DNA from 2 places in the Rhodoferax sp. GW821-FHT02C08 genome. Region 1 is predicted to be linked to the other one. Evidence: predicted binding sites of a transcription regulator. Region 1 holds the regulator's gene; the other holds the start of a gene.
What was found. Region 1 encodes FliA, which starts transcription of late flagellar genes. Its sites were predicted from a motif close to CTAAAGTTTNNNNNNNNNNNGCCGNTA; they were not measured.
Positions count from the first base shown of each region.

Region 2: the regulator FliA is predicted to act here: its motif matches at 2,739-2,765, upstream of AC07VY_RS15860 (YjfB family protein).

Region 1 covers NZ_JBWKVR010000014.1:91,637-98,842, forward strand. The annotation lists gene flgE (flagellar hook protein FlgE) at 1-261, opposite strand, end outside; gene AC07VY_RS17375 (flagellar hook assembly protein FlgD) at 300-959, opposite strand; gene flgC (flagellar basal body rod protein FlgC) at 981-1,385, opposite strand; gene flgB (flagellar basal body rod protein FlgB) at 1,413-1,826, opposite strand; gene flgA (flagellar basal body P-ring formation chaperone FlgA) at 2,049-2,786, shown strand; gene flgM (flagellar biosynthesis anti-sigma factor FlgM) at 2,895-3,221, shown strand; gene AC07VY_RS17400 (hypothetical protein) at 3,259-3,642, shown strand; gene AC07VY_RS17405 (RNA polymerase sigma factor FliA) at 3,720-4,436, opposite strand; gene AC07VY_RS17410 (P-loop NTPase family protein) at 4,436-5,236, opposite strand; gene flhF (flagellar biosynthesis GTPase FlhF) at 5,229-6,677, opposite strand; gene flhA (flagellar biosynthesis protein FlhA) at 6,674-7,206, opposite strand, start outside.
Region 2 covers NZ_JBWKVR010000012.1:93,396-100,601, forward strand. The annotation lists gene AC07VY_RS15845 (Rossmann-like and DUF2520 domain-containing protein) at 1-202, opposite strand, end outside; gene AC07VY_RS15850 (sensor domain-containing diguanylate cyclase) at 199-1,491, opposite strand; gene add (adenosine deaminase) at 1,641-2,660, shown strand; gene AC07VY_RS15860 (YjfB family protein) at 2,807-3,019, shown strand; gene AC07VY_RS15865 (CopD family protein) at 3,146-3,613, shown strand; partial or broken gene AC07VY_RS15870 (IS30 family transposase) at 3,687-4,718, shown strand; gene AC07VY_RS15875 (TetR/AcrR family transcriptional regulator) at 4,876-5,490, shown strand; gene AC07VY_RS15880 (iron-containing alcohol dehydrogenase) at 5,577-6,737, shown strand; gene curA (NADPH-dependent curcumin/dihydrocurcumin reductase) at 6,761-7,206, shown strand, end outside.

The DNA of each region.
Region 1 (7,206 bases):
ATTGCCGTTAATGGCCACGTCCAGCGAATTGCCGGTGACGCTGATGTTGCCTTGGGTAAATTGCTGTGAGATGGTTTGTACTTCCACCCCAAGGCCCTTGCTCACACCTCCGGTACTGCCCAGGGACGAGGCATACAGCTCGGCAAACTCGGCGCGCGAGGCTTTCATGCCGGTGGTGTTGGCGTTGGCAATGTTGTGGCCAATCACGTCCAGGTTTTGGCTGGAGGCGTTCAAGCCGGAAAGGCCTTGTTGAAAGCTCATGGAGTGCTCCTGAAAGTACGGTGAGAGAGGGGCTGGATTTACAGAATGGCTTTGACGTCGGCGTAGGCCACCGACGATCCGTTCTGCAATTGCAGATTCAGAACGTTGTTGTCATTGCTGACGGCCACCACCTTGTTGCGTTGCAGGGAGGTCGTGGTAACGGCAGTTCCGCCATTGGTGGCCGTGACTTTGAAGCTCAGATCGCCGGTGCCGGTGTAGGACGAGGCATCCCAGGTGAAGGCTTGGCGGCCCTTTTCCTGGGCGCCCAGGTTGACGGTTCCCAGCACGGTTCCACCGGCGGTGCTGACTTCCACCTTTACCGCATCGGCGTTGGAGCTCAGATCGAACGAGCCTTTGCCAACCCCATCCACGATGTCCAGTGTGGAGCCTTCGGTGAGCACGTCATGGCCAATGGTGGAACTGCCCTGCAGGGATTGCAGTGCCGCGATTTGCGTGGCCATGCTTTTCATGGTGTCGTTCAGCGTCTGTATGCCCGACACGGTGTTGATCTGCGCCAGTTGACTGGTCATCTGCGCGTTGTCCATGGGGTTCATGGGGTCCTGGTTGTTCAGCTGGGCGACCAGCAGTTTCAGGAACCGGTCTTCGGAGGCTGCTGCCGTCGTGCTGTTGCTGCTGGACGTGGATGTGCCTGCGATGGAGCTGCTGACGGCGTTGATGGCGGAGTAATCGACGGCCATGGCTGGATTCCCTGTAAAAAATTATTGACCCATCTGCAGCGTTTTGAGCAGCAGGGTTTTGGCCGTGTTCATGACTTCAACGTTGTTCTGGTACGAGCGCGAAGCGGAAATCATGTTCACCATTTCGTCCACGGCGTTCACGTTGGAGTGGGTGACATAGCCGTCGGCATCGGCCATGGGGCTGGTCGGGTCCAACACCTTGCGGCCGGGTTGCTGGCTTTCCGTGATCTCTTTTACCTTGACGCCCGCGGCGCTTTCGGCGCCCATCAGCGTGGTTTGGAACACCACCTGGCGCGCCTTGTAGGGCTGTTGGTCTGGCCCGGCCACCGCATCAACGTTGGCCAGATTGCTGGCCACCACATTAAGGCGCTGCGACTGGGCGCTGATGGCGCTGCCAGAGACATTGAATATGGAAAACATGGACATGCGTCACTCCTTGGAATCGGCCTGGGCTTATTGCCCCGTGATGGCGCTGAGCATGGTTTTGGCCTGCCCGTTGATAAAGCGCAGCGTGGCTTCATAGCGGACCGAGTTGTCCACAAAGTTGGCCCGTTCGCGGTCCAAGTCCACCGTGTTGTTGTCCAGATTGGGTTGGCTTTGCACGCTATAGCCCAGTTTCTGGCCGCCTCCAATGGTGCTGTCGCTCAATTCCGGCATGTCCATATGCCTGGCGTTGGTCTTGTTGCCAGTAACCAGGCTGGAGCTGGATGTGGCTGCCTCCATGGCGTCTTTGAACTTGAAGTCGCGCGCTACATAGCCAGGGGTATCTACGTTGGCGATATTGCTGGCGATGGCGCGCTGGCGCTCAGCGCGCAGCACCAATGCCTTGCTCTGGAAATCAAGCCCACCCACCATTTTGTCCAACATGCGACACCTCGCGTTTTCGCTAAAGCGAGACATCCGGTGCCATCCCGGCTCTCGCGTTGGGCAAATTATGAGAAAACTTGAGTCTTTTGAGCCCTGGAAGAAGCGGGTGATTTCTGGCCAGTTCCCGGCTTTGTCTTTGGGTGTGTTTGCCTATAGTTCCGCAAGTTGCGGACCGAATCGGCATGGTGTTCCGCGTGAAGCCAGTCGGGGCATGGAGGTGTTATGCAGTTTCTTTCTTCTCTGGTGGGCGTGCGCCGTGGCGTTGGCGCCGCTGTGGCGGCCTTGTTGTGGTCTGCAGGGGCTTATGCCCAGGTGGAATCGGAGGTGCTGAGCGTGGGGCAGCGCTGGGCCGAGTCTGCCGTGGCCCAGGTGCCAAGCGATGTGTCCGGGGGCGGTACGTCGTTGCGCATGGAAGTGGTCGTGGGGGCGCTGGATACGCGCTTGCGTTTGGCTCCGTGCGCCAAGGTGGAGCCTTACCTCCCAGCCGGTACCCGTCTATGGGGTAAAAGTCGCATAGGCTTGCGCTGTCTGGACGGGGTGACCCGCTGGAATGTTTTTTTGCCGGTGACCGTGAAGGCTTTCGGCCCGGCCTGGATCGCAAAATCGAATGTCAATGCGGGCGCCGTGCTGACGATGGCCGACGCCATGGCTGCAGAGGTGGACTGGGCGGACGATGTTTCGCCGGTTGCTGCCCTGCCTGAACAGTGGGTGGGTCAGATCGCAACGCGCTCTTGGGGTGCAGGGCAGGTAATACGCCAATCCATGCTGAAGCCGGCCCAGGTGTTCCAGGCAGGTACACAAATCCGGGTTTTGGCCCAAGGCGCGGGCTTTCAGGTGACTTCGGATGGCCAGGCCATGACAGCCGGTGTGGTGGGTCAGGTGGCCCGCGTGCGGATGGATAGTGGGCGGGTGATGTCTGGAATGGTGCTGGACGCCCGTACCGTTCGGATTGAAATGTAACAAGATCAGCTTTTTTACGCCGACTACTGTTTTTAGGGCTAAAGATAATGCGGATTCTGCCGAAACCATTGCTACGATGCTTCACGTTTGAGGCGGTTGGAGAGTGTGATGAAAATTGGAACAGGACAAGAGCTACCGGGAGCGGTTGGTTCTGCCAGCCTCAAAAAGGCCGAGCAGGACAAAAGCGCTGCGCCCGCCAGCATTGCGCAGCAGAGCGCCCAGACGGCGCCCTCGACAGGCGCATCCGTGTCCGTTTCCACCTTGGCTCGCACCCTGGAAACAGCCGACCGCGGCGTGAGTTCCGACTTCGACAGCAAGAAGGTGGCCGAATTGCGGGCTGCCATCAAGAACGGGACTTTCAAGGTCGATCCGGAGGCGATTGCAGACAAATTGCTCTCCAATGCCCAGGAAATGCTCAGCGTCACCTCCAAGTAAGCGCTTATTCGCTGTCTTTTCATCTGGGGCAATAACCATGTTTGCATCCCGTCTGGAAAACAGTTTGTCCCAGGTTGAACAATTGCTGGAAGATGTTTCGGCTGCCTTGTTGTCTGGCGAGCCTCTGGTTTTGGAGTCCGCCAGTTCTGCATTGAGGCAGGCAGTGGTGGGGCTGTCAGGTTTGTTGCAAGGCCCTGCAGCTTCAGCCCGTCTGGATCAGATGCTGCGTCAGCGGTTGGCGCGGGTTTCGCTCACGTTGTCCCAGCAGCGCTCTAATTTATTGCGCCGGGCCGTGGTGGTGGACCGAGCTTTGGCTGCGGTGTTACCCCAGGCAGCACAAGCGCAGACCTATGGCAACGGCGCAAAGGCATCAACTTACCGAGGTGGTGCGGCCCGTATATATGCGGCCATGGCAACCTGAGTGCTTCTTGCGTCCATTAAAAAAGCCGCCCCATCAGGAGCGGCTTTTTTAATGGGGCCTAGATAGTCAAGTCAGCGTTAGTGGCTGCGCATTTTGGCCCGTAGGCGGGCAATTGACTGGCTATGCAGTTGGCAGACGCGAGACTCCGTGATCTCCAGCACTGCTGCGATTTCCTTCAAATTCAGATCGCTTTCGTAATACATGCTCATGATGTATTGCTCGCGTTCGGGTAAGGTCTTGATGGCTTCCACCAGCGATTCGCGCAGTCGGTGATCGCGCAACAAGTGCAGCGGGTCTGCTGTTTCATCGGCTACATGGCGGTCCAGGAAGCTGGCTTCGTCATCACCCCCGCCGGTCATGTCCTCCAAATAGACCAGTTGGGTGCCGCGTACCTTGCCCAGCAGGCTTTGGTATTCGGGCAGCGAGAGTTCGAGCTCGGCCGCAATTTCGGATTCCATGGGGCCGCGCCCCAGCCTTTGTTCCAGCTTTTGAACGGCCCGTTCTATGTCTTTCTGGCTTTTGCGCGATCCACGCGACATCCAGTCGCTGTCGCGCAGTTCATCAATCATGGCTCCGCGTATGCGTTGCGTGGCGAAGGTCTCAAACTGCACGCCCTGGGCGACTTCGTAGCGGGTCAAGGCTTCAGACAGGCCGATCATGCCGACCTGTATCAGGTCGTCGAGCTCGATATTCGGTGGCAACTTGGCGATCATGTGGTGCGCCAGCCGCCGAACCAGGGGCACATACTGGCGAATCATGTGTTCGCGGTCCATGTGGCCTTTGGCGGTATACATCAGTGGGCTCCCATGACGGAGGTGCCTGAAACCCATGGTTTGTTGCGCGGTGCCATGGACAAACCTTGCACGACCGGGGCGGCATTGGCCATGAGACGCAGTACGAGGCTATGCACATCGTCCCATACGGGTTTATGTTGCTGGAAGGAGCGCACCGTCATGAATTCGGTATTGCAGCCCAGGTATATCTGGGCGCATTTCTGCAGTACCCGGCCCGTGGTTCTTGCCAGGTTTTCGGCGCGTTGTATAGGAGAGGTGATGACCGGCACAATAATGGGTAACAGCCGCGCTTGCAGCAACAGATTCTTGATATTTTTATAGGCTTCCAGCACGGATTCTCGCAGCGAAGTGACTGCCAGCAGGGGGCGCACCTCGCTATTTATCAGCAGCGCAGTCAGTAAGGGGGCCGCCCCATACAGTACGACGACGTCGCAGTTTCTAAACAAGTGGCCCAATGGCTGCAAAGGCATGGGGTGTTCCTGGCTGGCAAGCTGTGCCAGGCGACTCAACCCTAGCCGGGCTGGCACGATGTGCAGCGGCAAACTGGGAGCCGGTGCGTCCTCCAGCCAGTGTGCGCTATCCAACAGGTTCTGTAAACCAGGGTTGTCTTCCGATTCCTGGGTGGTGGCGTCCAGCACGGTTACGCGGTATTGCAACTCTTGCAAGGCGCCACAAACTTGCCACAGTAGCGGCAGTTCGGTGGACGCATCTCCCTGGCTGACCATGGCGATCACGCTCCAAGCGGCCTTGGGCGTCCATCGCCGCAAGCTTTCGCCCTGATCAGCGCAGGATTCAAGCATGTACCCGTTCCTTGCGGTCGGGTTCGGACTGGCCGGGCGAGAAGAAGAAGTTCAAGTCCAGTGCCTTGGGATCGAATGCCGATTTGCTTGACGAGCGCATGGATGCCCGCACCAGCTTTTTGGCGTCGGCTGCTTCCCAGTCTTCCGGCACGCGCTGGCCGTTGCACACTCCGCGCAACACCAATTGGTGGCGGATGATGGCGTCCAGTGCGGGGCCTAGTTTGGCGGCTTCGTCTACCTTGGACAGAATGGCTTGCTGTATGCCGCGCGTCTTGAAGGAGGTGAGTACCTCGTCCAGCGTATCGCCATGGCCGCCGGCATTTACCACCAGCAAGCGGTTGACTCCGGGCAGGTCCAGCACGTCCAGCATGTCGCGCTTGCGCGGGTCTCTGGGCGCCAATCCCGTGGTGTCGATAAGCACCATTTTTTTGTTGCTCAGCAAGCCCAGCAGATCCTGCAGTGCGGCGCGGTCATGGGCCAGGTGGGCGACTACTCCCAACATGCGTCCGTATGCCCGTAATTGCTCGTGGGCGGCGATGCGGTAGGTGTCGAGGGTAATCAGTCCAACGCTGTTGGTGCCGTACATACGTACGCATTGCGCGGCCAGCTTGGCTGCGGTGGTGGTTTTGCCCACACCGGTGGCGCCCACCAGTGCATACACGCCGCCTTCTTGCACCATGGATTGGCCGCTTGCGTCGGTGTGCAAATTGCGCTCCAGTACGTCCATCAGCCAGCGAACGGCTTCTGCGGCCGTGGCTTCTTCGGGCAGGCGCTCAATGACGGCTCGCGCCAGGGTGGGCGAGTAGCCAGCCCGGATGAGCTTCAACATCAGGTTCGACTGGATTGGATCGCTGTTGGCCTTGCCCAGCCAGGCCATGGTGTTGAAGCGCTCTTCAATCAGGTCTTTCATGGACTGCAGTTCGTCCACGATGCCTTTGGAGTTGATGACGGCAGATGCCTGGGTTGCTTTCGGCTTGCTGAACGCAGGCGTCGACAGGGGGACTGCGTGGTTGGCCCGCGGTGCTGGTGCTGCCGCTGGCTTGGGCGGCTCCATTTGCGTGCGGTGGATTGATTTTGGAGGCAAGCCCTCGTCATTGGGGCCGCTGACGGTTTCATGCCGGCGGCGCAGCATGCGCTCGCGCACATAGTCTTGGAACGACAGTGTGCTCATTGCCAGCTGTTCTGTGTCTTCCTGTACCGGGATTTGCGCCATGGCCTGTGTTGCGGCAGAGTTGGCCGCAGCTGGCAGGATTTGGGCGGGCCGACCTAAAGACTCAGCCACTTTGTCCAATCCAGACAAGGCGTCTTCGGCGGTTGCCACTACTTCCACGCCGTTGGGTGTGGGGCGGTTCGACAGTATCAGTGTGCCGTCCCCAAAGACTGCACGGGCCTTCGCCAATGCTTCGCGGGATGTTGCGGCGTGAAAGCGTTGGATGTTCATGTCAGTGCACCTTTAAGAATCGGGCCAATGCGGATGGTGTGTGTTTCGGGAATTTCGCTGTGTGCCAGCACCTGCAGGCGGGGGGCGACGCGGCGGACCAATCGGGAGATGGCATTGCGAATCTGGTCCGGGACCAGCAGGCAGGCGGGAACACCCAGCTCTTCTTGTTGCATGGCGACGTCTGCCACGTTGCGGGTCAGCAAGTCGGCAACACCGGGGTCCAGCGCCGGGCCGGCTGCGTTGCCCAGGGCTTGCACCAGCATGCGCTCCAGGCCTGGTTCGATGGCGATGACATTGAGCTCGCGGGTAGGGCCGTAGATCTGTTGCACGATCGCTGGCGACAACGCAATGCGCACGCGGCGAGCCAAGTCCGCCGGGTCTTGTGTATTGCCGGCATGTTCGGCCAGGCATTCGACTATGGTGCGTATATCGCGGATGTGCACAGACTCTTCCAGCAGTAGCTGCAAGACTTTCTGGAACGTGGCGATAGACACCATTTTGGGAACCACCTCTTCGATCAATTTGGGAG
Region 2 (7,206 bases), on a different contig from region 1:
CGGCCAGCATCCACACATCGGCGGAGCGCAGGGCCTGCGGGTTGTCCACCGCCCGGCCCGCGCCAATGGAAGCACAGGCAAGCTCGGCGCGTGGTAAGGAGGTGGTCAGCACGTCCTGTACGGCGAAGCTGCCCTGCTGCTGCCACAAGCGTGCCAGGGTCTGGCCCACGCGCCCCGCGCCCACCAGGTTCAGGGTTTTCATGGCGGGTCGCTGGGCAAATGCCATACACGATTGCGCCCGGCACGCTTGGCGCGGTAGAGCATGCCATCGGCATGGGTCAGCAACTCGTCCAACGTGGCATCGGGCTCGGACATCACCACGCCGAAACTGGAGCTCAGGCGCACAGGCCTGCCGTCGTTGGACAAGCACAGCGCCTGCTCCACGCCCTGGCGCATACGCTCGGCCAGAGCCAGGGCGCCCGCCAGGTCGGAATCCACCGCCACCACCACGAATTCATCGCCGCCGATGCGGCCGAAGAGGTCGGTCTCGCGCAGATTGCGCTGGCAAGCCTGCACCACGGCGACGATGGCGCGGTCGCCCACCGAGTGGCCGAAGCCGTCGTTGACCAGTTTGAAGTTGTCGATATCAAAGGCGATCACCGCGATCTGCGTCTGCGCGCGGCGCACGCGCTTGAGCTCCTGCTCGGCCCGCTCCAGCAGATGCCGGCGGCTCAGGATGCCGGTGAGTGCATCGGTATTGGCCAGCAGGCGGAACTGGTTTTTCAGCCGCACGACCTCGGTGATATCGGTGGAGATGCCCACATAGGCGTCCACCACGCCGTGGTTGGTGATGGGCACCTTGATGGACCAGTAGTGGCGCGTCACGCCGTCGGCGTCCACCAAGGTTTCTTCGCCGGTGGATTTACGCCCGCTGTCAAACACCTGCTGGTCCATCACGCCGAAACGCTCCGCTTCCTCCGGGGGAATCATCTGCGCATCCGTCAGGCCCACGATGCTCTCCTGCGTCTGGCCGAACAACTCGGCGGCGTTGATATTGGCGTACAAATAACGGCGCTGCCGGTCCTTCATATAGACCAGAGCCTCCAAATTATTCAGCACCGTACCCAGCAGCGTCTTCTGGGCCATCAGCGTACTCTCCAGGCGTCGACGCTCGGTGATGTCGGTAGAAATGCCGCACAGACCAACGATCTCGCCACTTGGTGCGCGCAGCGGCAGCTTGACGGACCAGCAGATCGTGGGCTGCTGCTGGCCCTTGGCCAGAGTGACCTCTTCCAATTCGACCTTCTCTCCCGTGGCGATGACGTGGCGGTCATTGGCCATGAATTGGTTGTGGACCGTCAGATCGAAAAACTTGTCGTCCGCAGCGCCCACCACCTCGTCCAGGCGACAGCGGAACTGCTTGCACACCATGCTGTTGGCATAGGTGTAGCGGCCCTGCAAATCCTTGGCATAGACATAAGCGCCCACATGGTCCAAGGTGGTTTGCAATGTGAAGACCTGCGCGATCAACTCTTCATAAGAAGCTTCCATGCGCACTCCTTACTTTTGAATACATTCATTCTAGGGGCTCCCCTGCTCTTGCGCCGTCCTTCAGTAGGCGGGTATTCCACGGCTAGAAACCTGTTCAAAGTCTTTTTTTGGGCCTCCCAAAAGACTTTGAACTCGCTCTAAGATGCCGTATGCATACGTCTCCCGTCCCCACCAGCATCGCCCAAGACCGCCTGCGCACTCTGCCCAAGGCCGAGGTACATGCCCACCTGGAGGGCTGTTTCGAGCCCGCCTTGCTGGCAAGTTGGGCACAGCAGGCGGGTGTAACGCTGCCACGGCCGGTAGATCAGCTATTTGCCTTCCAGGGCCTGGGCGACTTTCTGCACTTTCTGGACTGGGCCTGCGGGCTGGCCGACACGCCCGAGCGCCTAGCCCAATTGGCCTATGCCTACAGCCAGCGCTTGGCCGACAACGGCGCGGGCTATGCCGACCTGATCGTCAACCCCAGCCACTGGAAGGCCTGGCATGGCCGGCTGCCAGCCATGCTGGACGCCATAGACGCCGGGCTGAGCGCCGCCGAGCAGGACGGTCTGCCGCCGGTGAATCTGTGCATCAGCCTGCTGCGCACCCAGTCGGCCAACGCGGCGGTGCAGTTGGTGGAGCAGTTGGTAGCGCTGCGCCATCCGCGCGTGGTGGCCCTGTCCATAGACGGCAACGAAGCCGCGGCCGGCCGCACCGGCCCACGCTTTGCCGAAGCCTTCCAGCGCGCCGGGGCCGCCGGCCTGCGGCGCACCGTGCATGCGGGTGAATCCAGTGGAGCCGAGGGCGTGCGCGACGCCATCTTGCTGCTGGGCGCGGACCGTATCGACCACGGCGTGCGCGCCATTGAAGACCCCTCCGTGGTGGCCCTGCTGGTGGATCGGCAGATACCGCTGGGCATCTGCCCCAGCTCGAATCTGCTGCTGGGCGTTTACCCCTCGCTGGCCGAGCACCCGGTAGACCGGCTATACCGAGCCGGCGTACGCGTCTCACTGAACACCGACGACCCCTCGCTGCTGGGCGCCAGCCTGGTGGGTGAATACCAGCGCTGCCAGGCCGCGTTTGGCTGGACCGACGCCGACCTGCGCACCATTGCCCGCACCTCCATCGAAGCCAGCTTTGCCCCGCCAGCCACGCGCCAGCAGCTTTTCCAGGCGCTGGCCGCCTGGTAGTTGCTATGTATTCAATAGCTGATTGCGCAGTTAATACGTACGCCACAGCCCTTTTTTCATAAAAACGGGAAATCCCGACTCCAGACTGCCCGCAAACCGCCGATAACCAGGAACCGCGTTCTACGCCCCGCCAGGAGACCCGCACCATGGGAATTGCCAACACCACGGCCGTGCAGTCGGCCACCGCCGCCGCACAAGCCCCCGCGTCCGACAGCCTGAACATCCGCGTGCTGAAAAAAGCCCTGGACCAACAGGAAAGCAACGCGCAGACATTGTTAGACGCCCTGCCCCAGCCCGCACCCGCACCGACACTGGCCACCTCAGGCAGCCTGGGCACCCAGCTCAACACCTACGCCTGAGTTTCAGGATAAAAACCGGCGCTAGCGCAGATAGATCCTGCGCTGGCAGCTATAGATTTAGCAGCATGCCGTGGGCCCAGGGACCGGAGGCGGTCACAATGCAGCTTTCCCCCACGAGATACCGCCATGTTGTTTGAAGCCTTTGCCTTTCTCCATTTAGTGGCCGCCATCGTCTGGATGGGTGGCATGACCTTCATGCTGTTCGCCCTGCGCCCCGCCGCCCTGGTCGCCATGGAGGCCCAGCCGCGCGCCCGGCTGATGGTGCAGGTGATGCAGCGCTTCTTCCGCCTGGTACTGGGCGCCATCGTGCTTCTGCTGTCCACTGGCGGCCATATGTATGGCAGCAGCATGAAGGCCGCCCGCGCCGCCGGTGCGGGTCTGCCCCTGGGCTGGAGCCTGATGGCCGGCCTGGGCCTGCTGATGGTGCTGGTGTTTGGCCATATCTACTTTGCCGGCTTTGCCAAGTTCAAGCGCGCTGTAGCCGCCGCCGAATGGCCCACCGCCGCGCGCGCCGCCGGCCAAATCCACAACCTGGTGGTGCTGAACTTTGTGCTGGGCTGGCTGGCGATTGCGGCGGTGAAGTTCATCCACTAGGAACGAAACAGGCCTCTAGCGCAAGGCGGACTCAAATCTGAAGTGCAACACCTTATTCAACTAAGGTGCAGAAATGACAAAACCCCGCCAGTACCAGCAACTGCAGCCAGACGAACGCATCGCGCTGGCGCAGTACCGAGAGCAAGGCTTTAGCATCCGCGCCATTGCCCGCATGCTGCACCGTTCGCCCTCTACCGTCAGCCGCGAGATTGAGCGCAATGCACCTGTGGCCGCTTACAGTGGCACCTTTGCCCAGCAGCGCTGCACCCGCAGGCGCAAGCGCTCGCGTCCAGCACCTAAACTTGTCCACACTGGGGCTTTGTTTGTTCAGGTCTGCTCACTCCTCAAACGCAAATGGTCTCCTGAACAGATATCCCTTTACCTGGCCCGTCAATTCCCTCTGGAGGGGACGCAACGCGTGTCCTCTGAAACCATCTACAACGCCATCTACGCCTAGCCCCGAGGCGAGCTGCGCAAAGAGCTGATTGCCTGCTTGCGCTATGCGCGCTCCAAGCGCATGCCACGCACCCGAGGCACGCAGCGGCGGGCCCGCATCGCGGACATGCTCAGCATCCATGTGCGCCCGCCGGAGGTGAACGACCGGCTCTTTCCCGGCCACTGGGAAGGGGACTTGATCAAGGGCCAGGCCAATGCCAGTGCCGTGGGCACGCTGGTGGAGCGTTCCTCGCGTTTGCTGATTCTGGTGCACCTGCCCCACCCCAAGCCCGGCTGTGCGGCCAACGTGTTGCAGGCTTTTACAGACAAGCTGCGCTCCATTGCCCAGCCTATGCGCCACAGCATGACCTATGACCAGGGCAGCGAGATGGCCCGCCACAAGGAGCTGAGCGCCAATACCGGTATTGCGGTGTACTTCTGCGATCCCCACAGCCCTTGGCAACGCGGTACCAACGAGAACACCAATGGCCTGGTGCGCCAGTATCTGCCCAAGGGCATGGATCTGTCTGAAGTGACCCAGGAGCAACTCGATGCGATTGCCGACGAGATCAACAACCGTCCGCGTAAGACCTTGAATGCGCATTCGCCTATCGAGGTCTATCGCGACTTCTTGCTCAAACACCATCCCCAGCACGCTACTATCCAATGACCCTCGTGTTGCACTTGGGATTGAATCCGCCCAATATCTACCTACGCAAGAAGCTACATATTTCATAGCAAAAGCCTTCCACTAAAACCCGCCTCTATGGCGGGTTTTTCATGCGCCCAAACCAGACGACTGGTCTACTTGATCCACAATCCAACCCATGCTTGCCGACGCCTCCCCCACCCGTAACCAGATCCTCGACTGCGGAGAACGCCTGATCTCCAGCAAGGGATTCGTGGGCGTGGGCCTGGCCGAGATACTGGCCAGCGCGGGCGTGCCCAAGGGCTCGTTCTACCATTACTTCAGCTCCAAGGAACGCTTTGGCGAGGTGCTGCTGGCGCGCTATATCGAGCGCTATCTGCAGCAGCTGGACGCGTTGCTGCGACCCGACGGCACGCCGGCACGTGCCCGGCTGATGCGCTACTGGTCGTACTGGAACGTCACGCAATGCGGCGTGGGCGACAGCACAGAGCCTGCGTCCAGCCCCAAATGCCTGATCGTCAAGCTCAGCGCCGAAGTGGCCGACATCTCTGAGCCCATGCGTAAGACCCTGCGCGAAGGCACCGACGGCGTACAAAAACGCCTGGCCCTGTGCCTGGAAGAAGCCCGGCTGGACGGCTCCGTGCCCGCCAGCCTGGACGCCCCCAGCACCGCCGAAACCCTGTACGCGCTATGGCTGGGCGCCAGCCTCCTGTCCAAGCTGCGCCGCGACGGCAGCGCGTTTGACCAAGCCACCCGCAGCACCGAACTGCTGCTGGGCCCACGCACCGCCTGAGCCATGCATGTCCATCATTTTTTTCGCCGACCCAACTAGCCGACCGGTCTATTTAAAACCATTCGTTCTACAAACAAGGAACCCCCATGCTGAACTTTGACTTCCACAACCCCACCCACATCGTCTTTGGCAAGGACCGCATTGCCGACCTCGCCAAGCTGGTGCCCGCCAGCGCCAAGGTGCTGATCCTGGTCGGCGGCGCCAGCGCCGAAAAAACCGGCACCCTGGCCGAAGTGCGCCAGGCCCTGGGCACGCGCCAGCACAGCACGTTTGCCGGCATCGAGCCCAACCCCAGCTTTGATACCGCCCTGCAGGCCGTGGCCCGCATCCGGGCCGAGGGCTTCGACTTCCTGCTGGCCGTGGGCGGCGGCTCGGTAATTGACGCCACCAAGTTCATCGCCGCTGCGGCCCTGTTCGAAGGCGATGCCTGGGACATCCTGCTGCAGCGCGGCCGCAACATCGGCCAGGCCCTGCCCTTTGGCGCGGTGCTGACCCTGCCCGCCACCGGCTCGGAGATGAACAACGGCGGCGTCATCACCCGGCGCGACGTCGGTGCCAAGCTGCCCTTCCGCAGCGCCAAGGTGTTCCCGCTGTTCTCGGTGCTGGACCCGACCAAGACCTACACCTTGCCGCCCCAGCAACTGGCCAATGGCGTGGTCGACGCCTTCGTCCACACCGTGGAGCAGTACCTGACCTACCCGGTCAACGCGCCGGTGCAAGACCGGTTTGCCGAAGGCCTGCTGCAGACCCTGGTGGAGATCGGCCCGCGCCTGCTGGCAGCACCCACACCGGTGTACGACGACCGCGCCAGCCTGATGTGGGCCGCCACCCTGGCACTCAACGGACTCATCGGCGCCGGCGTGCCGCAAGACTGGGCCACCCACATGGTGGGCCACGAGCTGACCGCCCTGCACAACATCGACCACGCCCGCACCCTGGCCATCGTGCTGCCTGCCATGCTGGAAGAGCGCCGCGTGCAAAAGCGCGACAAGCTGCTGCAGTATGGCGAGCGCGTTTGGGGCATACACACCGGCACGGACGATGAACGCATCACCGCCGCCATCGCCCAGACCCGCAACTTCTTCGAGCGCATGGGCATCGCCACCCGCCTGAGCGGCTACGGCCTGGGCGCGGACGCCATCGATACCGTGGTGCAGCAGCTGCAGGACCACGGCATGACCCAGCTCAGCGAACACGGTGACATCACGCCCGCCATCAGCCGCCGTATCCTGGAAGCCGCACTGTAACCCCCACCCGGAGAACCCAGAACATGAACCAAACCACCACTGCCAACCGCCAAATCCAGCTGGCATCCCGCCCACACGGCGCGCCCACCGCCGCCAACTTCCACCTGGCCAGCGGCCCCGTACCCGTGGCCGGCCCGGGCCAGGTGCTGCTGCGCACGGTCTACCTGTCGCTGGACCCGTATATGCGCGGCCGCATGAGCGATGCGCCCAGCTATGCCGCACCGGTGGCCGTAGGTGCCACCATGGTCGGCGCCACCGTCTGCCGCGTGCAAACCAGCCAACACCCCGGCTTTGCCGAGGGCGACTGGGTGCTGGCCTATACCGGCTGGCAGGATTACGCCGTGTCCGACGGCAAGGGCCTGACCAAGCTGGACCCGAAACTGGCACCGCCCTCCTACGCCCTGGGCATCCTAGGCATGCCCGGTTTTACCGCCTACATGGGCCTGCTGGACATTGGCCAGCCCCAGCC